Linked DNA regions of Verrucosispora sp. NA02020. The main gene of each other region encodes a partner of the protein of the gene in region 2 in a complex. Links are inferred from orthologs where the notes say so. Each region holds a gene or a part of one and is shown on either strand. Other genes may lie near its edges. The genes, in order: secG, secY and secA.

The links.
Region 1: secY (region 2) and secG share a complex: the UniProt entries of both Escherichia coli proteins name them as parts of the sec protein translocase complex. The link is inferred for Verrucosispora sp. NA02020 from one-to-one orthologs.
Region 3: the proteins of secY (region 2) and secA are in contact, whole or in part, in a crystal structure (PDB 3DIN), measured with the Thermotoga maritima proteins. The link is inferred for Verrucosispora sp. NA02020 from one-to-one orthologs. Residues at the interface, in WP_004081795.1 of Thermotoga maritima: Glu108, Gly109, Glu110, Glu111, Ala236, Glu237, Arg238, Arg239, Ile240, Thr241, Ile242, Gln243, Tyr244, Ala245, Arg246, Arg247, Val248, Thr249, Gly250, Arg251, Arg252, Val253, Tyr254, Gly256, Ala257, Ser258, Thr259, Tyr260, Leu261, Pro262; in WP_004082002.1 of Thermotoga maritima: Glu261, Ala262, Arg263, Lys300, Ala301, Arg302, Thr303, Ile304, Ile305, Leu323, Tyr324, Asp325, Pro326, Val329, Ser330, Tyr333, Ile336, Lys340, Phe345, Val349, Glu363, Phe364, Tyr374, Ser375, Gly376, Gly377, Glu393, Ile395, Thr482, Ser483.

The regions. Positions count from the first base shown.
Region 1 is NZ_CP054923.1:5,209,108-5,217,971, forward strand. What follows is about bases 2,455-5,258. They hold secG (preprotein translocase subunit SecG), read right to left. Parts: upstream 4,085-5,258; coding sequence 3,824-4,084; downstream 2,455-3,823. Other genes in these bases: pgl (6-phosphogluconolactonase), read left to right, coding at 2,478-3,242; HUT12_RS22715 (RNA polymerase-binding protein RbpA), read right to left, coding at 3,343-3,687; tpiA (triose-phosphate isomerase), read right to left, coding at 4,180-4,971; pgk (phosphoglycerate kinase), read right to left, coding at 4,975-5,258. In the rest of the region: zwf (glucose-6-phosphate dehydrogenase), read left to right, coding at 1-1,369; HUT12_RS22705 (glucose-6-phosphate dehydrogenase assembly protein OpcA), read left to right, coding at 1,401-2,417; more of pgk, read right to left, coding at 5,259-6,183; gap (type I glyceraldehyde-3-phosphate dehydrogenase), read right to left, coding at 6,180-7,184; DNA-binding protein WhiA, read right to left, coding at 7,518-8,498; uridine diphosphate-N-acetylglucosamine-binding protein YvcK, read right to left, coding at 8,553-8,864. UniProt on the Escherichia coli protein: Subunit of the protein translocation channel SecYEG. Overexpression of some hybrid proteins has been thought to jam the protein secretion apparatus resulting in cell death; while this may be true it also results in FtsH-mediated degradation of SecY.
Region 2 is NZ_CP054923.1:6,359,726-6,368,768, forward strand. The notes cover bases 926-3,908. They hold secY (preprotein translocase subunit SecY), read right to left. Parts: upstream 3,089-3,908; coding sequence 1,763-3,088; downstream 926-1,762. Other genes in these bases: map (type I methionyl aminopeptidase), read right to left, coding at 926-1,019; HUT12_RS28340 (adenylate kinase), read right to left, coding at 1,109-1,762; rplO (50S ribosomal protein L15), read right to left, coding at 3,321-3,764; rpmD (50S ribosomal protein L30), read right to left, coding at 3,764-3,908. Also shown: more of map, read right to left, coding at 168-925; more of rpmD, read right to left, coding at 3,909-3,946; rpsE (30S ribosomal protein S5), read right to left, coding at 3,946-4,560; rplR (50S ribosomal protein L18), read right to left, coding at 4,595-4,972; rplF (50S ribosomal protein L6), read right to left, coding at 4,981-5,523; rpsH (30S ribosomal protein S8), read right to left, coding at 5,540-5,947; HUT12_RS28380 (type Z 30S ribosomal protein S14), read right to left, coding at 6,044-6,229; rplE (50S ribosomal protein L5), read right to left, coding at 6,231-6,800; rplX (50S ribosomal protein L24), read right to left, coding at 6,800-7,120; rplN (50S ribosomal protein L14), read right to left, coding at 7,117-7,485; rpsQ (30S ribosomal protein S17), read right to left, coding at 7,582-7,860; rpmC (50S ribosomal protein L29), read right to left, coding at 7,857-8,093; rplP (50S ribosomal protein L16), read right to left, coding at 8,093-8,518; rpsC (30S ribosomal protein S3), read right to left, coding at 8,522-9,043. UniProt on the Escherichia coli protein: The central subunit of the protein translocation channel SecYEG. Consists of two halves formed by TMs 1-5 and 6-10.
Region 3 is NZ_CP054923.1:1,358,514-1,368,083, forward strand. What follows is about bases 3,237-6,746. They hold secA (preprotein translocase subunit SecA), read left to right. Parts: upstream 3,237-3,627; coding sequence 3,628-6,546; downstream 6,547-6,746. Other genes in these bases: HUT12_RS05895 (GNAT family N-acetyltransferase), read right to left, coding at 3,237-3,457; HUT12_RS05905 (Rv3235 family protein), read right to left, coding at 6,683-6,746. Outside these bases: HUT12_RS05880 (ComF family protein), read left to right, coding at 1-256; ribosome-associated translation inhibitor RaiA, read left to right, coding at 507-1,136; HUT12_RS05890 (GNAT family N-acetyltransferase), read right to left, coding at 1,203-2,312; more of HUT12_RS05895, read right to left, coding at 2,309-3,236; more of HUT12_RS05905, read right to left, coding at 6,747-7,345; HUT12_RS05910 (helix-turn-helix domain-containing protein), read right to left, coding at 7,481-7,708; HUT12_RS05915 (hypothetical protein), read left to right, coding at 7,911-8,429; HUT12_RS05920 (hypothetical protein), read right to left, coding at 8,431-9,477. UniProt on the Escherichia coli protein: Required for protein export, interacts with the SecYEG preprotein conducting channel.

The DNA.
Region 1 (8,864 bases), 1.1 Mb from region 2 along the record:
GCCCGGTTTCGTGGTCGTCGGCTTCGCCCGGCGGGACTGGCGCGACGGCGACTTCGCCTCGCTGGCCCGCGAGGCGGCCAAGGCACACTCCCGCACCCCGTGGCGGGAGGAGGTCTGGTCCCGGCTGGAGCACAACATCAAGTTCGTCGGCGGCTCGTTCGACGACGACACCGCGTTCGACAACCTCGCCTCCTGCCTGGAGGGGCTGCGCGACAGCCACGGCATCCACGGCAACGCGGCGTTCTACTTCTCCATCCCCCCGGCGGCCTTCCCGGTGGTGCTCAAGCAACTCGCCCGCACCGGCATGGCCGACAACGAGAAGTGCGGCGGCTGGCGGCGGGTCGTGGTGGAGAAGCCGTTCGGGCACGACCTGCCCTCGGCCAAGGCGCTCAACGACCTGGTCGACGACGTGTTCACCCGCAAGGACGTCTTCCGCATCGACCACTACCTGGGCAAGGAGACGGTCCAGAACATCCTCGCGCTGCGGTTCGCGAACAGCCTCTTCGAGCCACTGTGGAACTCGCAGTACGTCGACTCGGTGCAGATCACCATGGCCGAGGACGTCGGCATCGGCTCCCGGGCCGGCTTCTACGACTCCGTCGGCACCGCCCGCGACGTGCTGCAGAACCACCTGCTGCAACTGCTCGCCCTGGTCGCGATGGAGGAGCCGACCAGCTTCGACGCCGACGAGATCCGGGCCGAGAAGCTCAAGGTGCTCAAGGCGATCACCCTGCCGCACGACGTCGCCGACGGCACCGTACGCGGGCAGTACCTGCCCGGCTGGGTCGGCGGCCAGCGGGCCAAGGGATACCTGGAGGAGGACGGCGTCCCGCAGACGTCGACCACCGAGACGTACGTCGCGGTGCGGCTGGGCATCCAGAACCGCCGCTGGGCCGAGGTGCCGTTCTACATCCGGGCCGGCAAGCGGCTGCCCCGACGGGTCACCGAGGTCGCGGTGATGTTCAAGCGGGCCCCGCACCTGCCGTTCACCGCGGCCGACATGGAGATGCTCGGCAACAACCAGCTCGTCATCCGGGTCCAACCGGACGAGGGCGTGGTGCTCAAGTTCGGCTCCAAGGTGCCGGGGACCACCATGGAGGTCCGCGACATCGCGATGGACTTCCAGTACGGCGAGGCGTTCACCGAGTCCAGCCCGGAGGCGTACGAGCGTCTGGTCCTGGACGTGCTGATCGGCGACCGCACGCTCTTCCCGGACGCCGCCGAGGTGGAACAGAGCTGGGCCGTGGTGGACCCGCTGGTGGCCGCCTGGGAGGGCAGCAAGCCCGAGCCGTACCGGTCCGGTGAGTGGGGTCCCCGGGCCTCCGACGAGATGCTGGCCCGCGAAGGCCGCGCCTGGCGGCGGGCGTGACCGGGCACCGCGAGCGAACCTGGAGGCTCCGTTGATCGGATTGTGGGACACCACCGGCAACGAGGTGGTGAAGGCGCTCGCCGCCGAACGACGCAGTGCCGGTGGCGTGGCCAGCGGCATGGCCCTGACCCTGATCGTGGTGGTGGACGAGAAGCGGGTCCGCGAGGCCGAGGCGGCGGCCACCATCGCCGCCGCCGCGCACCCGTGCCGGCTGCTCGTGGTGGTCCGCTCCGACGTCGACCGGGACCGCAACCGCCTCGACGCGGAGATCGTCGTCGGTGGCCGGTTGGGCCCGTGCGAGGCCGTGGTGATGCGGATGTACGGCCGCCTCGCGCTGCACGCCGAGTCCGTCGTGATGCCGCTGCTGGTGCCGGACGTACCGGTGGTCACCTGGTGGCACGGCGAGCCGCCGGACGAGATCGCCACCGACTTCCTCGGTGTGGTCGCCGACCGGCGGATCACCGACTCCGCCCAGGCCGCCGACCCGATCGAGGCGCTGCGGCTGCGGGCGCGCGACTACGCCCCCGGCGACACCGACCTCGCCTGGACCCGGATCACCCCGTGGCGCACCCTGGTCGCCGGTGCCTTCGACACCACCGAGGCGCAGCTCACCGAGGCGGCGGTGGTCGCACCGCCGACCGACCCGACGGCCGCGCTGATGCGGGGCTGGCTCCGCAGCCGACTCGGCATCAAGCCGCGCTGGGAGCGGACCAAGGAGTTCCCCCGAATGCGCGAGGTGCAGCTGCGCTGCGCCAACGGCGACGAGCTGACGCTGACCCGGGACGACAGCATGGCCGTCTTCCGGCGGACCGGCCAGGAGGACCGGGTGCTGCCGCTGGTGCGTCGGCCGCTCGGCGACGAACTGGCCGAGGAGTTGCGCCGGCTCGGCTCCGACCAGGTGTACGCCGAGGCGCTCGGCGCCTTCGCCGGGCTGACCAACCTGGACCGGCGCTCCGGTCAACGCGTGCACGTCTGGAAGGACCCGAGCACCGCACGGCGGGCCGAGGCGGGCGTCACCGCGCACAGCTCCACCAGCACCGATTCCTGACCGTCCGGCCCGGATACCCCACCACGACACCGACCGCCGGTGCGGTCGCGGAAGGACAGCATGACTGAGGCGAGTGTCGCCGTACACGCCGACGCGGATCTGCTGGCGCAGGCCGTCGCGGCACGGTTGGTGGTGAAGCTGCTCGACGCGCAGGCCGAACGGGGCCAGGCGGCGGTGGTGCTCACCGGCGGGCGGATCGCGGCGGCGGTCTACCGGGCGGTCGGCGCCCTGCCGGCCAAGGACGCGGTGGACTGGTCCCGGGTGGACTTCTGGTGGGGCGACGAACGGTTCCTGCCGGCCGGCGACCCGGACCGCAACGAGACGCAGGCCCGCGCGGCCCTCCTCGACGCGCTGCCTCTCGACCCGGACCGGATCCACCCGATGCCGTCGTCGGACGCGGGCGCCGACCCGGAGGAGGCCGCCGCCCGCTACGCGGCCGAGCTGGCCCGGGCTGCCCGGCCCGGCACCGCCGCCCTGCCCCACTTCGACGTGCTGATGCTCGGCGTGGGCGAGGACGGGCACGTCGCCTCGGTCTTCCCCGAGCACCCGGTGCACTACGAGAGCCGTCCGGTCAGCGCGGTGCGGGGCAGCCCCAAGCCGCCGCCGGTGCGGACCACCCTGACCCTGCCGACCATCAACACCGCCGAAGAGGTGTGGCTGGTGGCCGGTGGCTCCGACAAGGCCCAGGCGGTCGGCATGGCGCTGGCCGGTGCCGGGCCGGTGCAGGTGCCGGCGGCCGGTGTCCAGGGCACCAGCCGCACCCTCTGGCTGCTGGACCGCGCCGCCGCCGCCGATCTCCCCGCGCGCTTCCGCAGCCTGCGCTGACGCGTGCAAGGAAGGGTCCCCTGCTAACGCCTCGTGCATAGCAGGGGACCCTTCCTCACACTTTCAGCGCGAGCCCCATGCCTGCGGCAGGCAGCGGGATTCAGCGGGCGCCGCGTCGGCGACGCAGCGCCGCGAGGGCCTCGGCGAGGATCGCCTCCCCCTCCGCCTCGGTACGCCGCTCCTTCACGTACGCCAGGTGGCTCTTGTAGGGCTCGGCGCGTACCCGGCCGGGCGGGTCGTGGGCGTCCGTCCCCGCCGGCAACCCGCAGCGCGGGCAGTCCCAGGTCGGCGGCGCCTGCACCTCGGCCACGAGACGGATGTCGGTGCGGTGCCCGTTACGGCACCAGTAGCTCACCGACCGGCACGGGACCGGCTGATGGCGTTCGGAATGGCGTGGGGGCGCGGACCCGACCCGGGCGCCCCGGATGACATGGCCGTTCGACACGGCGCTCGCTCCTGTCGTCGGAGGGGACCGCCGTCGAGGGGTGGACGGCGGGCGACGCGGTGCAGCGGGTGTAACGGACTGCGCGCGGCCCGTCGAGTGACGGACCGCGCGCAGATTGTACGACTGGAGAGGCGGCTCAGACCCCCGTGCCGACTTCGAGCCGGAGCCAGAGCCCGAGCCCGACGATGCAGGCGAACCAGACGATGCCCACCAGGACGGTGTAGCGATCGAGGTTCTTCTCCGCCACCGACGACCCGGCCAGGCTGGAACTGACCCCACCGCCGAACATGCTGGACATCCCACCGCCCTTGCCCCGGTGCAGCAGAATCAGCAGGACGAGCAGAACGCTCGTGATGACCAGCAACACGATCAACGTGTAGGCGAACCAGATCGGCATGGCGGGGGTCAGTCCTCTCGTTACGATCCTCGCCCGGACAGGTCGGGCACGGCGGCACCGACCGGCGGACGGGCGGAGTCAAGGATAGCGAGCGATCAGCCGGTGATGTGCTCCGGGAACCGGCAGATCTTCGCGAACTCCTCGGCGTCCAGGCTGGCGCCACCCACCAGGGCACCGTCCACGTCCGGCTGCGCCATGATCGCGGCCACGTTCGACGACTTCACCGAGCCGCCGTAGAGGACCCTGACCTGGTCCGCGGTGGCCTGGTCGAAGGTCTCGGCGAGCCGGGACCGCACCGCGCCGCACACCTCCTGGGCATCCTCGGGGGTCGCCGTCTTGCCGGTGCCGATCGCCCAGACCGGCTCGTACGCGACGACGACCTTGGTGACCTGCTCGGCGGTGAGCCCCTTCAGGGCCGCGTCGAGCTGGTCGGCGCAGTGCGCCACGTGCCCGCCCTGCTCGCGGACGTCCAATCCCTCCCCCACGCAGAGGATCGGGGTGAGCCCGTTGGCCAGCGCGGCCTGCACCTTGGCGTTGACCAGCGCGTCGTCCTCGTCGTGGTAGGCACGCCGCTCGGAGTGCCCGATCGCCACGTAGGTGCAGCCCAGCTTCGCCAGCATCGACCCGGCGATCTCACCGGTGTACGCGCCGGAGGCGTGCGCCGAGAGATCCTGCGCGCCGTAGCCGATGAGCAGCTTGTCGCCCTCCACCACGGTCTGCACCGTGCGCAGGTCGGTGAAGGGCGGCAGGACCACCGTCTCCACGTCGGTCAGCTGCTTCTCATTGAGGCTGGCCGCCAGCTTCTGCACCAGCAGGTTCGCCTCAAGGTGGTTGAGGTTCATCTTCCAGTTGCCGGCCATCAGCGGCCGGCGGGGAGCACTTGCCATCAGTCAGTTCTCCAGGGCCGCGATGCCGGGGAGGGTCTTGCCCTCCAGGTACTCCAGGGAGGCGCCGCCGCCGGTGGAGATGTGGCCGAAGGACTTCTCGTCCAGGCCGAGCGACCGCACCGCCGCCGCCGAGTCACCGCCACCGACCACGCTGAACGCCTCGGACTCGGCGATCGCCTCGGCGACCCCCCGGGTGCCGCCCGCGAACGCGGCCATCTCGAACACGCCCATCGGGCCGTTCCAGAAGATCGTCCGGGCACCGGTACGCAGCGCCGCGGCGAAGCCGGCCACGGTCTCCGGACCGATGTCGAGCCCGACCCGGTGGCTGGGGATGCCGTCGGCCGGCACCACGTCGTGCGCGGCGTCCGGGGCGAAGGCGTCCGCGGCCACCACGTCGACCGGGAGCATGATCTTGCCCTCGCCGCGCTCCAGCAGGTTGCGGCAGGTGTCGACCATGTCCTTCTCGAGCAGCGAGGTACCCACCTCGTGACCCTGCGCCTTGAGGAACGTGAAGCACATGCCGCCACCGATGAGCAGCCGGTCCACGGTCGGCAGCAGCGCCTCGATCACGGCGAGCTTGTCGGAGACCTTGGAACCGCCCAGCACCACCACGTACGGCCGCTCCGGCGACCCGGTGAGCGTGGAGAGCACCTCCACCTCGCGCAGCACCAGGCGACCCGCGACGTGCGGCAGCCGCGCCGGTACGTCGTACACGCTGGCGTGCTTGCGGTGCACCGCACCGAAGGCGTCGTCGACGTACGCGTCGCCCAACGCGGCGAGCTGGTCGGCGAAGGCACCGCGCTCGGCGTCGTCCTTGCTGGTCTCACCCTTGTTGAAGCGCAGGTTCTCCAGCAGCGCGACCTCGCCGTCGGCGAGCGCCGCCACGGTGGCCTGGGCCGACTCGCCGACCGTGTCGGCGGCGAAGTGCACCGGCGCGCCGAGCAGCTCACCGAGCCGGCCGGCGACCGGGGTGAGGCTGAACTGCGGGTCCGGTGCGCCCTTCGGCCGACCCAGGTGCGAGCAGACGACCACCTTCGCGCCGGCGGAGACCAGCGCGCCCAGCGTCGGCAGCACCGCCCGGATCCGACCGTCGTCGGTGATCTCACCGGTCTGCTTGTCGAGCGGGACGTTCAGGTCGGCGCGCACCAGCACGCGCCGACCCGACACCCCCTCGGCGAGCAGGTCGTCGAGGTTGCGGATGGTCGCACTCACAGCGACTTGCCGACCAGCTTGACCAGGTCGACCAGACGGTTCGAGTAGCCCCACTCGTTGTCGTACCAGCCGACGACCTTGACCTGGTTGCCGATCACCTTGGTCAGCGGCGCGTCGAAGATGCAGGACGCCGGGTCGGTGACGATGTCGGCCGACACGATCGGGTCCTCGTTGTAGACCAGGATGCCCTTGAGCGGACCCTCGGCAGCGGCCTTCAGCGCGGCGTTGACCTCGTCCACCGTGGTCTCCCGACCGACGGTCACGGTGAGGTCGGTGGCCGAGCCGGTGGGGATCGGCACCCGCAGCGCGTACCCGTCCAGCTTGCCCTTGAGCTCCGGCAGCACCAGGCCGATCGCCTTCGCGGCGCCGGTCGAGGTCGGCACGATGTTCAGCGCGGCGGCCCGGGCCCGACGCAGGTCGGAGTGGGGCGCGTCCTGCAGGTTCTGGTCCTGGGTGTACGCGTGGATCGTGGTCATCAGACCCTGCTCGATGCCGAACGTGTCGTGCAGCACCTTCGCCATCGGCGCGAGGCAGTTCGTGGTGCAGGAGGCGTTCGAGATGATGGTGTGCTTGGCCGGGTCGTACTGGTCCTGGTTGACACCCATCACCACGGTGACGTCTTCGTTCTTGGCCGGCGCCGAGATGATGACCTTCTTGGCCCCACCGTCGACGTGCGCCTTCGCCTTGGTGGCGTCGGTGAAGAAGCCGGTCGACTCGATGACGACGTCGACGTTCAGGTCGCCCCACGGCAGCGCGGCCGGGTCACGCTCGGCGTACGCCTTGATGGTCTTGCCGCCGACGGTGATCTCGTCGGCGGTGGCCTTGACCTCGTGCGGGAGGCGACCCAGAATGCTGTCGTACTTGAGCAGGTGAGCGAGCGTCGCGTTGTCGGTCAGGTCGTTGACGGCCACGACCTCGACGTCAGCGCCGGACGCCAGCACTGCCCGGAAGAAGTTACGGCCGATCCGGCCGAAGCCGTTGATGCCAACCCGGATGGTCACAGGTCCCATCTCCTCGCGTTCTGGTTCGCCGGCGTGGAGACCCTCGGCCGGCGAAGTGATGTGCGCCGACCGTTGGAGCCGGCCGTTGACGGTTCATCTCGGCCACCCCGCCGCGGTCCGAGGGACCTGACCGCCCCGAGGCGGTGGGTTCGGCGGGGAGCGCCGGTGCCGGCCCCCTTGCCGTACGCAGCGACCATATCCGAGCGCGGCGAGCCGTGCCGCGCCGGGTGGTTGCCCTCACCCGCACCGCCGGACGCCGTACCGCCTCGACGACGCGCGGCGACGAGGGCGCGCCTCGCCGGCCCGCCCGCGCCGGGACGACCCACCGTCCTATCAGACCACGAGCATGTCGGGCGTGACGGCCGCTTCGGTATCCGGGATGCCCAGGTCACGGGCCCGCTTGTCGGCCAGCGCCAGCAGCCGGCGGATCCGCCCGGCGATGGCGTCCTTGGTCAACGGCGGGTCGGCCAACGCGCCCAACTCCTCCAGCGACGCCTGCCGGTGCTCCAACCGCAGCCGACCGGCCGACGTCAGGTGCTCGGGCGCATCCTCGGCGAGGATCTCCAGGGCCCGGGTCACCCGGGCCGCCGCCGCCACCGCAGCCCGCGCCGAGCGCCGCAGGTTGGCGTCGTCGAAGTTGGCCAGCCGGTTGGCGGTGGCCCGCACCTCGCGGCGGACCCGACGCTCCTCCCAGGCCAGCACACTGGAGTGGGCACCGACCCGGGTCAGCAGCGCGGCGATCGCGTCACCGTCCTTGACCACCACCCGGTCGACGCCGCGTACCTCCCGCTGTTTGGCGGTGATGCCGATCCGGCGGGCGGCGCCGACCAGCGCCAACGCCGACTCCGGCCCCGGACAGGTGATCTCCAGGGCGCTGGAGCGGCCCGGCTCGGTCAGCGAGCCGTGCGCCATGAAGGCACCCCGCCACGCGGACACCGCGCAGCAGACGTTGGCGGCGACCACGTGCGGCGGCAACCCGCGCACCGGCCGACCCCGCACGTCCAGCAGGCCGGTCTGCCGGGCCAGGGCCTCGCCGTCCTTGACCACCCGGACGATGAAGTGGCTGCCCTTGCGCAGCCCGCCGGAGGCCAGTACGTGGATCTCGCTCGAATAGCCGTAGACCTCGGCGATCTCCCGCCGCAACCGACGGGCCACCGCGCCGGTGTCGAGTTCCGCCTCCACCACCACCCGCCCGGAGACGATGTGCAGCCCACCGGCGAACCGCAACAGCGCGGCCATCTCCGCCCGCCGGCAGCAGGGCTTGGGCACGTCGACCCGACTCAGCTCGTCCTTGACCGCAGCCGTCATCGCCATTGTGCGTCCCCTCACGGACCCGTTCCGGCGTGTCGCCGGAGATTACGTACGTGTCTAACGATCGGCGCCCAGTACGGGCACCAGGGCGGCGCCCAGGGCGGCCGGATCATGCCGGGGAGTGCCGTCATCGACCGCGACGGGAGCGAGGACCAATCGGGCTCCCAGGGATTCTGCCGCACGGTCGACCGGCTCGGGGGCACCGACCGCCTTGGCGTCGGCGAGCACCACGTCGACCGTCAACTCCGGCAGATACCAGCGCAGCGCCGCCAGGTGATCGGCGACGGAGAGACCGAGCGTCTCCTTCTCGGCGGCCAGGTTGAGCGTGACCAGGCGTCGGGCCGGGCTGGCCAGGATCGCCGCGGCCAA
Region 2 (9,043 bases):
CGACCGGCTCGCCCCGGTTCTGGTCACCGACAGTGAGCGCGACGAGCCGCTCGTGTCGAACGTCACATGCCTCGTGGCCGGATGCTGCCGAGCCGCCGCCACGACGGCTCCGCGCCGAGCGCCTGGGATGCGAACGGCCGGTCGGCCGGATGCCGGGATTCGGCGACTCAGCCGGCCGACGAGGCGGCGGGCTGGCGGGCGGTGACCAGCTCACCGAGGCGGGCTCGACCGCCGTCCTGGGCGGTCAGCACCCAGACCCCGTCCGGCAACAGAGCCATGGTGTGCTCGACGTGTGCCGCACGCGACCCGTCGCGGGTGACCACGGTCCAGCCGTCGGCCAGTTCGGCGGTACGCGGCGACCCCATCGTGATCATGGGCTCGATGGCCAGCGCCATGCCCTGCACCAGCCGCGGCCCCTTGCCCGGCCGCCCGTGGTTGAGCACGTGCGGGTCCTGGTGCATCTCGGTGCCGATGCCGTGGCCGCCGTAGCCGTCGACGATGCCGTACCGGCCGCCCTTGCGCACCGCGTTCTCCACCGCGTGGGAGATGTCGGTCAGCCGGCCCTTGCCGCTGGCCGCACCCCGGGCGGCGGCGGCGATACCGGCCCACATCGCGTCCTCGGCCACCGTCGCCATCCGCAGCAGGGCCGGGTCGACCTCGCCCACCCCGACGGTGATGGCCGCGTCGCCGTGCCAGCCATCGAGCACCGCACCGCAGTCGATCGAGATCAGGTCGCCCTCGGCGAGGACCTGGTCCGGCGACGGGATCGCGTGCACGATCTGCTCGTTGACCGAGGAGCAGATCGACGCCGGGAAGCCGTGGTAACCCTTGAACGACGGAGTCGCGCCGGCCTCGCGGATGGTCGACTCGGCGATCGCGTCCAGGTCGGCGGTGCTGACCCCGGGGGCCACCGCCTCGCGCATCCGGCGTAACGCCTCGGCGACCACCAGCCCGGCGGCACGCATCTTCTCGATCTGCTCGGGGGTCTTCAGCTGGATGTCCAGCTGGGGACGACGCATCGGGGCGCTACCTTTCGTTGCCGAACCAGCGGGGCACGCCGGGCGTACCCCGCTGTTCGCACTCTATCCGGCCGGCGATGACGCCGAGCTCAGCCGCCGTAGGACCGCAGGGCGTCGATCGCGCGGACCGTGACGTCCTCCACCGGCCCGGTGGCGTCGATCCCGACCAGCTTGCCCTGGGCGCCGTAGTAGTCCACCAGCGGCGCGGTCTTCTCCGCGTACTCGCGCAGGCGGGCGGCGATGGTCTCCGGCTTGTCGTCGTCGCGCTGGAACAGCTCGGCACCGCAGCGGTCGCAGATGCCGTCCCGACTGGTCGGGTCGAACTCGACGTGCCAGATCTTGCCGCAGCCCCGGCAGGTGCGCCGGCCGGAGAGCCGCCGGATCACCTCGTCGTCGTCGACCACCAGCTCCAGTACGACGTCCAGCGCGGTGCCGAGGTCGGCGAGGAGCTTGTCCAGCGCGGCGGCCTGCGGAGTGGTCCGCGGGAACCCGTCGAGCAGGAAGCCCTCGGAGGCGTCCGGCTCGGCGAGCCGGTCCCGCACCATGTTGATGGTGACCTCGTCCGGGACCAACTTGCCGGCGTCCATGTAGCGCTTGGCCTCGACCCCGAGCGGGGTGCCCTGCGACACGTTGGCACGGAAGATGTCACCGGTCGAGATCTTCGGCACGGAGACGTGCGCAGCGATGAACTCCGCCTGCGTTCCCTTACCCGCGCCGGGCGGGCCAACCAGAACCAGTCTCATCTACCGCAGGAACCCTTCGTAGTTCCGCTGCATCAGTTGGCTCTCGATCTGCTTGCTGGTTTCGAGAGCCACACCGACCATGATCAGCACAGCGGTACCGCCGAACGGGAAGTTGAGGTACTGCTGCCGGTCCAGCCAGATGAAGAAGAAGTTCGGCAGGATCGAGATGATCGCGAGGTACAGCGCCCCCGGCAGCGTGATCCGGCTGAGGATGAAGTCCAGGTAGTCGGCGGTCGGCTTGCCGGGGCGGATGCCCGGCACGAAGCCGCCGTACTTCTTCATGTTGTCCGCGACCTCGGTCGGGTTGAACGTGATCGAGACGTAGAAGTACGTGAAGAAGATGATCAGCAGGAAGTAGACCGCGATGTAGATCGGGCTGGTCGGGTCGACCAGGTTGTTCTGGATCCACGCCTGCGTCTGACCCGGGTCGTTCTGGTCGAAGAACTGCAGCGCCAACTGGGGCAGGTAGAGCAGCGACGAACCGAAGATGACCGGGATGACACCCGCCTGGTTGACCTTCAGCGGGATGTAGGTCGACGTGCCGCCGTACATCCGCCGGCCGATCATCCGCTTGGCGTACTGCACCGGGATCCGGCGCTGGGCCTGCTCGATGAACGTGACCGCGGTGATGACCACCAGGACCAGGGCGATGACGAGGAAGAACTTGGCCCAGCCCTGGCTCTCCTTGATGCGCCAGCCCTCGCTGGGGAGGCGGGCGGCGATCGAGGTGAAGATCAGCACCGACATGCCGTTGCCGACGCCGCGGTCGGTGATCAGCTCGCCCAGCCACATGACCACGCCGGTACCGGCGGTCATCGTCATCACCAGCATGGACAGCGTCAGCCAGTCCGGGATGCCGGTGCCCTCAGGGATGATCGGGAACTGGTCGCACTGGTTGTTGAAGAGCTGTCCGGAGCGGGCCAGCGCGACGAACGCGGACGCCTGCAGGACGCCCAGGCCCAGTGTCAGGTACCGGGTGTACTGGGTGATCTTCGCCTGACCGGCCTGGCCCTCCTTACGGAGCTGCTCGAGCCGCGGGATCACCACCGTCAGCAGCTGCAGGATGATCGACGCGGTGATGTAGGGCATGATGCCCAGCGCGAAGACCGAGAGCTGGAGCAGTGCGCCACCGGAGAAGAGGTCGAGCAGGTTCAGAACCCCGGTCGAGCCGTCGATGGTGTCGAGGCACTGCTGGACGTTGCCGTATGACACGCCTGGGCTGGGCAGCGTCGCGCCGAGCCGGTAGATCGCGATGATGCCTACTGTGAACAGCAGCTTCTTGCGCAGGTCAGGCGTACGGAACGCACTGAGAAAGGCGGACAGCAACTTCTTCCTCCTGCGCGAGGCGGGCCGCCGGTCGTCCCTGGCGGTTTGGGGTGGGTGCCGGGCAGGTGCCCGATATCCATGGCTGGGAAGGGACTCTAACAGCCCGATCCCCGTCCGGGCAGATGTGCCCGGCTACATAAACCGAATCCGATATTACCGGGCGCACAGGCCCTGTGGAGACCATGGCGCCCGCCAGCTGGGATCAACTGGCGGGCGCCATCGTTCGTGCTGCTTACAGCTCGGTGACCGAACCACCGGCGGCAGCGATCTTCTCCTTGGCCGACGCACTGAACGCATGCGCCGTGACCTGGAGCGACACGTTGCCGAGGTCCCCGGTGCCGAGAACCTTGACCGGGTGACCCTTGCGGACCGCGCCCGCCTCGACCAGCTCGGCCGGGCCGACCTGACCGCCGTTGGGGAACAGTTCGGCCAGGCGGTCCAGGTTGACCACCTGGAAGACCACCTTGAACTTGTTCTTGAAGCCCTTCAGCTTCGGCAGGCGCATGTGGATGGGCATCTGCCCACCCTCGAACGCCGCCGGGATGTTCTTCCGGGCCTTCGAACCCTTGGTACCCCGACCGGCGGTCTTGCCCTTGGAGCCCTCACCGCGACCCACACGGGTCTTGGCGGTCTTGGCTCCCGGCGCCGGGCGCAGGTGATGGACCTTGATCGTCATTACTCGACCTCCTCGACCTTCACGAGGTGGCTCACCTTGAAGATCATCCCGCGAATCTCGGGCCGGTCCTCCTTGACCACCACGTCGTTGATCCGCTTGAGACCGAGCGACCGCAGCGACTCACGCTGGTTGTGCTTGGTCCCGATGTCGGACCGGAGCTGGGTGACCTTGAGACGTGCCATCAGGAAGCCACCTCCGCCCGCGAGGCCAGCATGGCGGCCGGAGCGACGTCCTCCACCGGCAGGCCTCGACGCGCCGCGACAGCCTCCGGGGACTCCAGCCCCTTCAGGGCCGCCACGGTGGCGTGCACGATGTTGATCGGGTTCGACGATCCGAGGCTCTTGGAGAGCACGTCGTGGATGCCCGCGCACTCCAGCACGGCACGGACCGGACCACCGGCGATGACACCCGTACCGGCCGAGGCCGGCTTGAGCAGCACCACACCGGCGGCGTCCTCGCCCGTGATCGGGTGCGGGATCGAGGAACCGATCCGCGGCACCTTGAAGAAGTGCTTCTTGGCCTCCTCGACACCCTTGGCGATCGCCGCGGGCACCTCCTTGGCCTTTCCATAGCCCACGCCCACGGTGCCGTCGCCGTCGCCGACGATCACGAGGGCGGTGAAGCTGAAGCGACGACCACCCTTCACGACCTTGGCGACGCGGTTGATCGCGACGACCCGCTCGAGGTGCGGGGTCTTCTCGGCGGGCGCGTTTCCGCGGCCGCCCTCACGGCGGTTGTCGCGGCGACCACCCTCGTTGCCACCGGACCCGCCGCCACGGCGCTGTTGACCTGGCATCAGCAGCCTCTCTTCTCTCTCGTGACGGGGATTGTCAGAACTCGAGCCCGGCTTCGCGGGCGGCGTCGGCAAGCGCGGCGACCCGCCCCGCGTACCGGTTGCCACCGCGGTCGAAGACGACCTTGGAGACGCCGGCGGCCTTGGCCCGCTCGGCGAGCAGGGCACCGACCTTGCCGGCGAGGGCGCTCTTGTCGCCCTCGGTGCCGCGCACCGAGGCGTCCAGCGTCGAGGCCGACGCCAGGGTGTGCCCCTTGGTGTCGTCCACGATCTGGGCCACGATGTGCCGCAGCGAACGGGTGACCACCAGGCGCGGACGCTCGGCGGTGCCACTGACGTTCTTGCGGACGCGGAAGTGCCGACGCGCACGCCCGACGGCACGCTTGGCGGCGACGCCGCGGCGGCGCTTGAGCAGCGTGGCGCTCACTTCTTACCTGCCTTTCCAGCCTTGCGACGGATGACCTCGCCCTGGTACTTCACGCCCTTGCCCTTGTAGGGCTCCGGCGGGCGGATCTTCCGGATGTTGGCGGCGACCTCACCGACGAGCTGCTTGTCGATACCGGCCACGTGGAACAGCGTCGGCCGCTCCACCGTGAAGGTGATGCCCTCGGGCGCCTGCACCTGCACCGGGTGCGAGAACCCGAGCGCGAACTCCAGGTCCTTGCCCTTGGCGGTGACCCGGTAACCGGTACCGGCGATCTCCAGGCTCTTGCGGTAGCCCTCGGTGACCCCGACGATCATGTTGGCGACCAGGGTACGGCTCAGGCCGTGCAGTTCCTTGGCCTTGCGCTCGTCGTTCGGGCGGTTGACGCTCAACTGCCCGTCCTCGGCCCGCTCGATCGTGATCGGCGTGGCCAGGGTGTGCGACAGCTCGCCCTTGGGGCCCTTGACCTTGACGGTCTGGCCGTCGATCGTCACGTCGACGCCGGAGGGCACCGGGATCGACTTACGTCCAATTCGCGACATTTCTACCTGTCTCCCGTTACCAGACGAAGGCGAGGACTTCCCCGCCAACGCTCCGCTTGCGGGCCTGCCGGTCGGTAAGCAGCCCCTGGGACGTCGAAATGATCGCCACGCCCAGTCCACCGAGCACCCGCGGGAGCCCGTCCGACTTGGCGTACACCCGGAGACCGGGCTTGGAGACGCGCTTGATACCGGCCAGGCTCCGCTCCCGGTTCTGGCCGTACTTCAGCTCGACGACCAGTCGCTTGCCGACGGCACCCTCTTCGGGCTCCTCGACCGCCCAGGTGGCGATGTAACCCTCGGACTTGAGGACCTCGGCGATGTTCGCCTTGATCTTCGAGTAGGGCATCGTCACCCGGTCGTGGTACGCCTGGTTGGCGTTACGCAGACGCGTGAGCATGTCTGCGATGGGGTCGGTCATCGTCATGAAAACTCGTCAACCTTTCTCGCCGGGGTTCCCGCGACTCGCGCAGGCCTACGGCGAAGAGACAGTCCAGCTGATGCGCCGAAGCGCGCCGGGCTATTACCAGGAAGCCTTGGACACGCCGGGCAGCTCACCGCGGTGGGCCATCTCCCGGATGCACACCCGGCAGAGCCCGAACTTGCGGTAGACCGCCTTGGGACGCCCGCACCGCTGGCAGCGGGTGTAGGCGCGAACCGAGAACTTCGGCTTCGCGGCCGCCTTGAGGATCAGCGCCTTCTTGGCCATCTCAGTTCTCCTTGAACGGGAAGCCCAGGAACTTCAGCAGCGCCCGGCCCTCGTCGTCGGTCGTGGCGGTGGTCACCACCGTGATGTCCATGCCCCGCTGGCGATCGATCTTGTCCTGGTCGATCTCGTGGAACACCGACTGCTCGGTCAGACCGAACGTGTAGTTGCCGTGCCCGTCGAGCTTGCGCCCGTCCAGGCCGCGGAAGTCACGGATACGCGGCAGCGCGATGGAGAGCAGCCGGTCCAGGAACTCCCACATCCGGTCGCCGCGCAGGGTCACCTTCGCGCCGATCGGCATGCCCTCGCGGAGCTTGAACTGCGCGATGGACTTCGTCGCCCGCCGGACCTGCGGCTTCTGGCCGGTGATGGTGGCCAGGTCGCGGACCGCGCCGTCGATGAGCTTGGCGTCCCGAGCGGCCTCGCCGACGCCCATGTTCACGACGATCTTGACCAGCCGCGGCACCTGCATCGGGTTGCCGTACTCGTGCTGCTCGCGCAGCTGGGCCACGATCTCGTTGCGGTACCGCTCCTTGAGGCGCGGCATGGTCTTGGTTTCGGTAGCCGTGGTCATCACAGGTCCTTACCGGTGCTACGCGCGATGCGGACCTTCTGGCCGTTGTCGTCGATCCGGTAACCGACGCGGGTCGGCTTGCCGTCGGAGTCCACGACCATCACGTTCGAGACGTGGATCGGGGCCTCCTGGGTGACGATGCCACCGGTCTTGGCGCCACGCTGAGTGGTGCTGATGCGGGTGTGCTTCTTGACCCGGTTCACGCCCTCGACCAGGACCTTGTCCTGCCGCGGGTAGGCCGCGATGACCTTGCCCTTGGCACCCTTGTCCTTGCCGGCGATGACGACGACCGTGTCGCCCTTCTTGACCTTCACGGTCACAACACCTCCGGCGCGAGAGAAATGATCTTCATGAACCGCTTGTCCCGCAGCTCACGACCGACCGGGCCGAAGATACGGGTACCGCGCGGGTCCCCACCGTCCTTGATGATGACGGCGGCGTTCTCGTCGAAGCGGATGTACGACCCGTCCGGGCGTCGCCGCTCCTTGGCGGTACGGACGACGACAGCCTTGACCACGTCGCCCTTCTTGACACCGGCACCCGGGATCGCGTCCTTGACGGTCGCCACGATGACGTCGCCGATGCTCGCGTAGCGCCGACCGGAGCCACCGAGAACCCGGATGCACAGGATCTCCCGGGCACCCGTGTTGTCGGCGACGCGCAGTCGCGACTCCTGCTGAATCACGTCTATCTCCTATGTCTGCCGGTTCTCCGGCCGCCGGGGCGGCCGGAGCCTGGCGGAACCTGCGCCCGACCGATCTCGGCCGAGCTCGAGCCTTCGCTACTTGGCCTTCTCGAGGATCTCCACGAGCCGCCACCGCTTGGTGGCGGAGAGCGGCCGGGTCTCCATGATCAGGACGCGGTCGCCGATGCCGGCGGAGTTCTGCTCGTCGTGGACCTTCAGCTTGCTGGTACGGCGCATGATCTTGCCGTACAGCGCGTGCTTGACCCGGTCCTCGACCTCGACCACGACGGTCTTGTCCATCTTGTCGCTGACCACGAGGCCCTCGCGGACCTTCCGGCGGCCACGCTGCTGGGTGGCGGTCGTGTTCTCGCTCATGAAGCAGTCACCTCAGTCGGCGCGGCCGAGAGCCCCAGCTCGCGCTCACGCATGATCGTGTAGATCCGGGCGATCTCCCGACGGATGACCTGCAGCCGCCGGTTGTTGTCCAGCTGACCGGTTGCGGCCTGCACGCGGAGGTTGAACAGCTCCGCCTTGGCCTCGCGCAGCTTCGTGACCAGCTCCTCCTCGGAGAGCTCACGCAGCTCGGAGGCCTTAACGCCCGCTGCCATCAGGATTCACCCACTTCGCGCGTAACAATGCGGCACTTCATCGGGAGCTTGTGGATCGCGCGACGCATCGCCTCTCGCGCGATCTGCTCGTTGGGGAAGGACATCTCGAAGAGGACCCGCCCCGGCTTGACGTTGGCGACCCACCACTCCGGCGAGCCCTTACCGGAACCCATCCGGGTTTCGGCCGGCTTCTTGGTGAGGGCCTGGTCCGGGAAGATGGTGATCCAGACCTTGCCGCCACGCTTGATGTGGCGGGTCATCGCGATACGCGCCGACTCGATCTGCCGGTTGGTCACGTACGCCGGCTCAAGAGCCTGGATCCCGAACTCGCCGAACACCACCCGGTTGCCGCCCTTGGACGCGCCGCTGCGGTCCGGGTGGTGCGGCTTGCGGAAGCCCTTCGGGGGCTTGCGCGGCATCAGCATCTGTCAGCCCTCCTGCTGCGTTTCTGCCGCGGCGGCGACGGCGGACGCGTCCACCGGCTCGCCACTCGGCGTCTCGGCCTGCTGCGCGACGGTCGTCGCGGCAGCGCGGCCGGCCTCGGTGCCACCGGAGGTCGTGCCGGACGAACCGGACCGACCACGACGCGGCCGCTCGGGGCGGTCACCGCGCTCCCGGCGCGGGCGCGACGGAGCCTCGGTCGGGGTCTCCCGACCCGGCACCGCGTCGCCCTTGTAGATCCAGACCTTCACGCCGATGCGGCCGAAGGTGGTACGGGCCTCGAAGAAGCCGTACTCGATGTTGGCCCGCAGCGTGTGCAGCGGAACCCGACCCTCGCGGTAGAACTCCGTGCGGCTCATCTCGGCGCCGCCGAGGCGACCCGAAACCTGCACCCGGATGCCCTTGCACATCGGGTTCTTCATCGCCGACTGCATCGCCTTGCGCATCGCGCGGCGGAAGCTGACCCGGCTGGAGAGCTGCTCGGCGACGCCCTGGGCGACCAGCTGCGC
Region 3 (9,570 bases), 5.0 Mb from region 2 along the record:
TCGGGCGCTGCGCGCCATGCCGCGTCCGGACTCGGTCACGCTGGACAGCGCCGGTCGGGCCGAGGCCGCGGCGGCGGCGTTCCGGATGCGCCCCGGCCTCGGGGCGGTGCCGGACGGGACGCGGGTGGTGCTGCTCGACGACATCGTCACCACCGGGGCCACCCTGGCGGCGATCAGCCGGGTGCTGACCGCGCACGGATGGTCGCCCTCGGTGGCGACAGTGCTCGCGGCGACCGCGCGAAGGCGCCAACCGTAACCGATTGTGTTTCCGTTTCACCCCTTCGTGTATGAGCTGTGGAAATCACCCGGTGGTCTTGGCGACGGGGGGTGACGGCCGGGCGAACAGGAGTTAGCGTTTGCCTGTCGGGGGTAGGAAGGCGATTCCACCCACCCCCGGCGGTGAGAGGAGGCGTAGCCGTATTGACCGGTCGACGCCGACTGGGGTCGTCCCCGCCACGCGCGACCGGGTTTCTCGGATCGAAGACCATCCGATCGAGGGAGGTCACGTGGACATCGTGGTCAAGGGCCGTAACGTCGAAGTGCCGGATCACTACCGGGTACATGTCGCAGACAAACTCGCGAAGATCGAACGCTACGACCACAAACTTATTCGTGTCGATGTGGAGCTGTTCCACGAGCGCAATCCGCGCCAGGCCGATCACTGCCAGCGGGTGGAGATCACCTGCTACTCCCGGGGCCCGGTAATCCGGGCGGAGGCCTGCACCGACGACTTCTACAGTGCGCTCGACGCGGCCATCGCCAAGCTCGACGCCCGGCTGCGTCGTGCGGCCGACCGGCGTCGCGTACACCGTGGGCGGCACACACCGATCTCGGTCGCCGCCGCCACCGCCGGCCTGCCGGTGACCGACCTGCCCGCGCTCGCCGCGCCTGCGGAGTCCGGCACCGCCACCGCCGTGGCCGAGCGGCCGGAGGAGGAACACGAGGCGGAACAGCCCTGGCACATCGCCCGGGAGAAGGTCCACCCCGCCGAGCCGATGACCGTCGACGACGCCCTCTTCCAGATGGAACTGGTCGGCCACGACTTCTACCTGTTCCAGGACAAGGAGTCCGGCCGGCCGAGTGTGGTCTACCGACGGCACGCCTACGACTACGGCATCATCTCGCTGGACATCTGAGCGGCCCGCCGCCCCCGGATCGGGAGCGCCCGATCCGGGGGCGGCGCGACCGGCCCTCCCGAGCGGTCAGTCCGCCGGGTCGGTGCGGAGCAGCCCGTACACCGTGGAGTCGGCCCGGGTGCCCTCCGAGGCGGGCAGCCGCCCGCGCAGCAGCCCCTCGCGCCGGAAGCCGGCCTTCTGCAGGACCCGCTGCGAGGCGAGGTTCTCCGAAAGCGTGCCCGCCCAGAGCCGGGCCAGCCCGACGCGGTCGAACCCCCACCGGGTGAGCAGCCGGACGGCCCGGGTGGCGTACCCGCGCCCGTACCACTCCGGCAGCAGGCTGTAACCGATCATGGCCTGGCTCGCGGGTGCCTCGTGGATCAGCGAGCAGCCGCCGACGAACGCGTCGCTGGCGGCGTCCCGCAGGACCACGGCGGCGGACCGGCCGACCAGCCACTGACTCTGTGCCCCGGCGCACCGGCGGTCGACGTCGTCCCGCGTGGGCCGCTCGGGCGGCACCATGCTGGCCACCACCTCCGGCGCGGAGTGCAGACGGAACATGTCGTCCGCGTCGTCGGGACCGAGCGGGCGCAGCACGACCACCCCGTCGGTGAGCCGGCCGTCGGGCAGGTCCGGCAGCGGACGCGGGGACGGTCCGGGCGGGTCGTCGGCGAGGCGTACCCAGACGGTCAGGTCCCGGCGGCCACCGCCGCGCACCGGACCGCCGCTGCGGCGTACCCCCTCGGGTTGGAAGCCGGCGGCCAGCGCGACCCGCTGGCTGGCCGTGTTCTCGACGTGGGTGACCAGCTCCAGCCGGGCGGTTCCGGTGGCGAAGGCCCGTTGCGCCAGGGCCCGGGTGGCGGCGGTGGCGACACCCCGGCCGCGCGCCCACGGCGCCACCCAGTAGCCGATCTCGGCCTGGGCGCGCTGCGGCACCGCATGACTCAGCCCGACCGTGCCGAGCAGCCGGTCGTCGCCGGGGTCCGCGACGGCGTACGCGGCGCCTCCGGCGGCGAAGGCGGCCGGGGCGCCCTCGGCCACCCACCAGCGGCCGTCGGCCTCGGTGTACGGACGGGGCAGCCCGTCGAGGTAGCGCTGGACCAGCGGGTCGGCGCACCCCGCGACGATGTCGGGGACGTCGTCCGGTCGGAACGGGCGCAGCCGGACGTCCGCCGTCTCGATGCTTGCCGGCGTCATGCCAGGTCCTCCGCGATCAGGCCGCCGACCCAGGCGTCGACCCGGGTGCCGCGATGGGCGAGGGCCCGCCGGGCGGTGCCCTCGACGGCGAAACCGACCTTCTCGGCGACCCGTCGCGAGGCGACGTTGCCGACGGTGGCCCGCCACTCCACGCGGGCCAGGCCGAGCACGGCGAAGCCCCAGGCGCAGAGCGCGGCCAGCGCCGCGGTCTGGTGACCCCGGCCACGGGCGTGCGGCGCGGTCATGAAGCCGACGTCGGCCAGCAGCGGATCGGTGGGGGAGAGCCGCAGGTCGATCGTGCCGACGTAGCGGTCCTGCCGGTCGGCGATCGCGTAGCCGGCGGCGGTGCCCCCGGCCCACGCCTGACGGCAGTACTCCAGGAACGACTCGGCGTCCCGCCGCCGGTAGTCCGTCGGGAGACTGGTCCAGCGCCGGGTCTCCGGATCGCGGCAGGTGGCCTCGATCGCGTCGAGGTCGTCCTCCTCCATGGCCCGCAGCCGCAGCTCGTGGTCGCCGCTGGTGGCGAAGAGGACGGGCGGTGGCCGGCCGAAGACCGCCGCCCGTCGGGCCGGCAGGGTGCCCGGCCCGGCCGGACCCACCTCACCCGGCGCCGGGATCTCGTCGGGCGAGAGCGAGCCGATCCAGCCCTCCGGTCGGCCCCCGGGTGCCGGATCGGCCAGCCGCAGCCGACCGTCGATGCGGAAACCGGCCCGTAGCGCGACCAACCGGGAGGCGTGGTTGCCCAGTTCCGCCTGCCAGATCAGGCGGCGCAGGGGCACCGCGTCGAAGGCCCAGCGGGCCACCGCCCGGGTGGCACGTACCGCCACGCCGCGTCGGCGGGCCCAGGGGGCGGTCCAGTAGCCGACCTCGCCCGTACCACGGTCGATCGAGACGAGCCCGCAGGAGCCGAGCAGTGTGCCGGTGATGGCGTCGCAGACCGCGAAGGGTGCTCCGGTGCCGGCCGTCCAGGCCGCCGGGGCGATCTCGGCGACGAACCGCTGGGCGTCCACCGGTCGGTACGGGCGGGGTACGGTGGTCCAGCGCTGAATGTCCGGATCCTGGCAGGCGCGGTGGACGTCGGCGGCGTCCTCGGGTTGCCACGGGCGCAGCAGTACTCCGTCCTCGGCGATCTCCACGGGCTCCATCCGAGACATCGTGCCGGATCGTTCGCCCACGGCGTAACCGGATGACCGAGGGTCGGGCGGTCCGTCGGTGCGTTATGTCGGTTTCACGGCGGCCGACCACCGCCACCAGTGACCATCGGCCCGTGGGAACGCCTACGATGGTTCGAGACTGTCTAGGGGAGCGTTGATCCGTGTCGATTCTGGAAAAGGTCCTCCGCGCGGGCGAGGGGCGCATGGTGCGTCGCCTCAAGGCGATCGCCGCCGCCGTCAACTCGATCGAGGACGACTACGTCAACCTCACCGACGAAGAGCTGAGCGGCATGACCGAGCAGTTCAGGGAGCGCCTCGCGGAGGGGCAGACCCTGGACGACCTGCTGCCCGAGGCCTTCGCGGTCTGCCGGGAGGCGGCGGCGCGCGTGCTCGGCCAGCGGCCGTACGACGTGCAGGTGATGGGTGGTGCCGCGCTGCACTTCGGCAACATCGCCGAGATGAAGACCGGTGAGGGCAAGACCCTGACCTCGGTGATGCCGGTCTATCTCAACGCGCTGTCCGGCGAGGGCGTGCACGTGGTCACGGTGAACGACTACCTGGCCCAGCGTGACGCCGCCTGGATGGGCCGGGTGCACGAGTTCCTCGGCCTCAGCGTCGGCGTGGTGCTGCCGAACCGTCCGGCCGCCGAGCACCGTGCGGCCTACGAGTGCGACATCACCTACGGCACGAACAACGAGTTCGGCTTCGACTACCTGCGCGACAACATGGCGTGGTCGAGGGACGAGCTGGTCCAGCGCGGCCACAACTTCGCCGTGGTCGACGAGGTCGACTCGATCCTCATCGACGAGGCCCGGACCCCGCTGATCATCTCCGGCCCGGCCGAGCACTCCGCCCGCTGGTACGGCGAGTTCGCCGCCGTGGTGGCCCGCCTGCAGGCCGGCAAGGACGGCGAGGGCGACTACGAGGTCGACTTCTCCAAGCGCACCATCGCGGTCACCGAGCGCGGTGTGGCCAAGGTCGAAGACCGGCTCGGCATCGACAACCTCTACGAGTCGGTGAACACCCCGCTGGTCGGCTACCTGAACAACGCCATCAAGGCAAAGGAGCTCTACAAGCGCGACAAGGACTACATCGTCAGCGACGGCGAGGTCCTGATCGTCGACGAGTTCACCGGCCGCATCCTGCACGGTCGTCGTTACAACGAGGGCATGCACCAGGCGATCGAGGCCAAGGAGGGGGTGGAGATCAAGCAGGAGAACCAGACCCTGGCCACCATCACCCTCCAGAACTACTTCCGCCTCTACGACAAGCTCTCCGGCATGACCGGTACGGCCCAGACCGAGGCGGGCGAGTTCAACAAGGTCTACAAGGTCGGCGTGGTGACCATCCCGACGCACCGGCCGATGGTCCGGGACGACCGCGCGGACGTCATCTACAAGACCGAGCAGGCCAAGTTCAACGCGGTCATCGAGGACATCGCGGAGCGGCACCAGGCCGGTCAGCCGGTGCTGGTCGGCACCGTCTCGGTGGAGAACTCCGAGATCCTGTCCCAGCTGCTGCGCCGCCGGGGCATTCCGCACTCGGTGCTGAACGCGAAGTTCCACGCCCGCGAGGCGGAGATCGTCGCCCAGGCCGGTCGCAAGGGCGCGGTCACGGTCGCCACCAACATGGCCGGTCGAGGCACCGACATCCTGCTCGGCGGCAACCCCGAGTTCCTCGCCGCGAGCGAGCTGCGTCAGCGCGGCCTCGACCCGCAGGAGAACGCCGAGGAGTACGACAAGGCGCTCGAAGAGGTCATGCCGAAGTGGAAGCAGGCCTGTGACGCCGAGGCCGAGGAGGTCGCCACGGCCGGCGGGCTCTACGTGCTCGGCACCGAGCGACACGAGTCCCGGCGGATCGACAACCAGTTGCGTGGTCGCTCCGGCCGGCAGGGCGACCCGGGTGAGTCGCGGTTCTACCTGTCCCTCCAGGACGACCTGATGAAGCGGTTCCGCTCCGGTGCGGTCGAGGCGGTGATGGAGCGCTTCAACATCCCGGAGGACGTGCCCATCGAGTCGAAGATGGTCACCCGCCAGATCAAGGGCGCGCAGGCGCAGATCGAGGGCCAGAACGCCGAGATCCGTAAGAACGTCCTCAAGTACGACGAGGTCATGAACAAGCAGCGCCAGGTGATCTACGCCGAGCGGCTGCGCGTGCTCAACGGTGAGGACCTCTCCGACCAGGTCCGCAACATGATCAACAACGTGGTCGAGGAGTACGTGCGGGGGGCCACCTCCGACGGGTACGCCGAGGACTGGGACCTGGAGCAGCTCTGGACCAACCTCAAGCAGCTCTACCCGGTCGGCATCACCATCGAGGACGTCGAGGAGGAGGCCGGCGGCTCGCGCGCCAGCATCGACGCCGACTTCCTGGTCGCGCAGTTCAAGGACGACGCGAACGCCGCCTACGACCGGCGTGAGGAGCAGCTCGGCGCCGAGGGCACCCGGCAGCTCGAACGGATGGTGCTGCTCCAGGTCATCGACCGCAAGTGGCGTGAGCACCTCTACGAGATGGACTACCTCCAGGAGGGCATCTCGCTGCGCGCCTACGCCCAGCGCGACCCGGTGGTGGAGTACCAGCGCGAGGGCTTCGCGATGTTCACCACCATGATGGAAGGCATCAAGGAGGAGACGGTCGGCTTCCTCTACAACCTGGACGTCCAGGTCAACGAGCCGGAGCCGGAGGCCGAGGAGGTCCAGCTGCTGGACAAGCCGGTGGAGGTGCGGGCCAAGGGCCTGGGTCGGGCACCGCAGCAGCAGGGCCTGCAGTATTCCGCGCCGACCATCGACGGGGAAGCCGGGTCCGGTGCGGTCGCCGTGCAACGCGACGACCAGCGTGCCCCCGCCCTCGGCATCGGTGGCTCGGAACCGGCGGCACCGGGTCGGACGGCTCCCTCGGCACCACAGCGCGTGTCCACCGGTCGCGGCGCGGGCGTGGCCGGCAGCACGGCCCGCCAGTCGGCGCCCACCGGGCAGGTGAGTGCCAGCAACGGGCCGTCCCGTAACGCGCCGTGCCCCTGCGGCTCGGGTCGCAAGTACAAGCGCTGCCACGGCGCCCCCGGTGGCGGCTCGGCGGACTGACGCCGCACCCGGCGGGCCTACCGGCCCCGCCGCGACGGGTTCTCGACGGAGCCGTGGTCCTGGTGACCACGGCTCCGTCGCGTCCGCGCCGGGGACCCTGCGCGCCGGGGACGGCCTCGGGCGGCCCCGGGGGCGCTCAGAGGACGCGGAGGTCGGTGCAGAGCCAGGTGCCGCGTCGGTGTTCCAGGCGGAGCGCCATCGCCCAGGTGCGGCCGGCGGCCCCGGTGAGCACCACGGCGACCTCGATGGCGGCCGGACGCGGCTCGCAGACACGCAGTCGACGCAGCCGGAGACCGGGGCGGGTGGACCGGCGGCGGGGCGTGGCCGGGGCGCCTCGGGCGGCGGCCCTGGCCAACTCGGGCAGCAGGTGGGCGGTGCGGGCCGGGTCGAGGTGGCGCCGCAACTGCACCGGCGGCCGGAAGCCGTTGAACACCTCCAGGCAGGTCGCCACGAAACGGTGCGCCACCCGGGTGGCCGCCGGAGTGGCCGTGACCAGGGCGTCGGGCGGCAGTCGTCGGGACCGGTCAGCCCCCGGCCCGGACGGTGCCGGGCGGGTGTGCGGCCCGGCTTCGTCGACCAGGGGAATCGCGCCGAGGACCGGACGTCGGGTGGGCGGCCGGTCGGGCTCACGCCGGACGGGCCACGGCCCGGCCCCGGCGAAGAGGTCGAGGGCGAGCTGGCCGTGCACCGGGACGGGCCAGCCGGTGGCGTCCTCGTCCAGGAACGGCGGGTCGAACGCGGGGGCGGGTCGCAGCCGCACGGGAGGGCGGGGCGGCCCGGGTCGCCGGAGGTCGGTCATCGCACTGCGCCTCGCCTCGGGATGTCAGCGGTGGATGTCAGCGGTCGTTGGTTGCGTTTGCCTTCGTTTGCCTTCGACAGCTTCCATCTTCGGCCATGGATCAGGGTCGGTCAATGGCGCGGCGGGATCGGGTGGCTACTCCGGGTCGCGATCGGCGAGCGGATTGCCTCGGACCCACTCGGCGGTCTCCGCGTACTTGTGCTGGATGTACTCCTCCAGCCGGGCACGCTCCACCCGCCACTGGCCCCGACCGCCGATCTTGATCGCGGGTAGCTCGCCGCTGCGTACCATGTGGTAGACCTGCGAGTCCGACACGTTCAGCTCGGTGGCCACGTCGGACAGGAGCAGGAACCTCGGCTCCACGGAGACTCCCCGGGTTGGCGTCGTTTGCCTCAGTTTGCCATTGTCTACCTGGTCCAGCCCAGCCACTGCGCCGCGCGTCGGCCGACGACCCGGACACGCCCGACCGGCGCGGAACTTCCACCAGAGCGGGTACGGGTGTATGACGGTCTGGGCGTACGGCGAGACCGGCGGAGGCCGGTTCACGAGAGCGGGGAGACCACCGGTGACCGACGAGCTAGTGCGGGTCTACGTGCCGGCGACCGTACCGATGCTGGCCAGGCTCTCCGAGGACGGCCTCGGGGCGGCGCAGGCGCATGCGGTGACGCCGATGTTGCGCGAGTGGTACGCCGAGGGCGACGAGGAGGAGTTGGAGTACGTCGCCTTCACCCGGGCCGCCCAGGACGCCCTGCAACTGATCCGGCACGACCCCGCCGCTCCGCGTCGCCGGGTCGTGGTCTCGGTGGATCTGCCCGCGCGGGCGGTCGGGCGGGGCGACGGCGAGCTCGGGTCGAGCGTGGTCGAGCTGGGTGGCGCGGTGCCGGCCGCCGCGGTGGCGGCCATCCACGTGGACGGCGCGGACGCCGCCACGGACGTGGCCGCCGCCGCGCAGGTGGTGGCGGAGGCGTTGGCCGGCGACCCGGACGCGCAGTTCACCGTCGACAGCGCCGAGGACCACGAACTTGAGTGGTACGACCCGAGCGAGTTGGAAGTGCTCTTGCGCGCGGCCTCCGAGAAGAGCTGAGTCAGCGGGGATCTCGGCGACCGGCGGTGCTCGCACCATCGGCGGCGGTGGCCTCGGTGCCGCTCTCCGGCTCGTCGTCGGGGGCCGGGCCGAGCGTGCGGCCGAACGCGACCAGCGCGGTCAGCGCGCCGACGAACAGCACCCAGATGCCGTTGTCCACCCGGGAGGTGCCCAGCGAGGTCTGCGCCACCGCGTCCGCCTCGCTGAGCGCGGCGGCCAGGTCGATCAGCGAGCGGCCGCCGATGCGGATGATCACCTCGGCGAGCAGTAGCAGAAGCCCCGGACCGGCCCCGGCGACGAGGTACGCCGGCCAGCGCGGCCCGGTGACCGCCCGGTCGAGCCGAGTGGCCCGCCGCCGGGCCCAGGCGAGATAGCCGAAGGCCAGGGCGCCGGCGATCAGCCCGGCCAGCAGCGATTCCGTACGGGACACCCAGGCGGCGGCGTCGATCAGCGACTGCTGGCTGTCGCCCGCGCCGAAGAGGTTGAACAGCGGGTCCCGGGCCGGGCTGAAGGCCACCACGAACAGCAGCGTGCCCAGCGTGGCGGAGGCCACCGCGCCGACGACGGCACCGTTGCGCGCACCCGCCAGCGCGCCGCCGATGACCGCTGCGGCGGCCGTGGTGCTCGCGATCGTGCGGGTGGTGCTGTTGCCGACGTAGGTCAGGTCGATCACGAGAGCGGCGGCGAGCCCGACCAGCAGGCCGGCGCCGACCGCCACCGCGAACCGCAGGGTCGCCCGGTCCCGGTGGCGGGTCACCGGCTCGCCGGCCGCCAGCCCGACCGCGGCACCGGCGACCAGGGCGGCCGAGATCACCCCGGGCAGCGCGAACGCCGACAGGCTGACCGCGGTGACCCCGGCGGTGGCCGAACTGATCGCCTCCCGGGTGGACCAGAGCATCGCGGCCAGCCAGCCCATCGCCAGCAGCGCCAGCACCGGGGCACCCGGCGCGCGCAGCGGCCGTCCGGCGGGAGTGCCGGTGGCCGCCGGGTCGCCGGTCTCGGCCCGATCGGGCTGCGCAGCGGTCGAACCGCCGGGCTGGTCGCTCATCGTCTTCCCTTCACCGCCGGGCCCGACGACCTGGCCCGGGTACGTCACCGGCAACCCAGCGTACGCGTCCCGCCCGATGACCGGCCCGAAGCC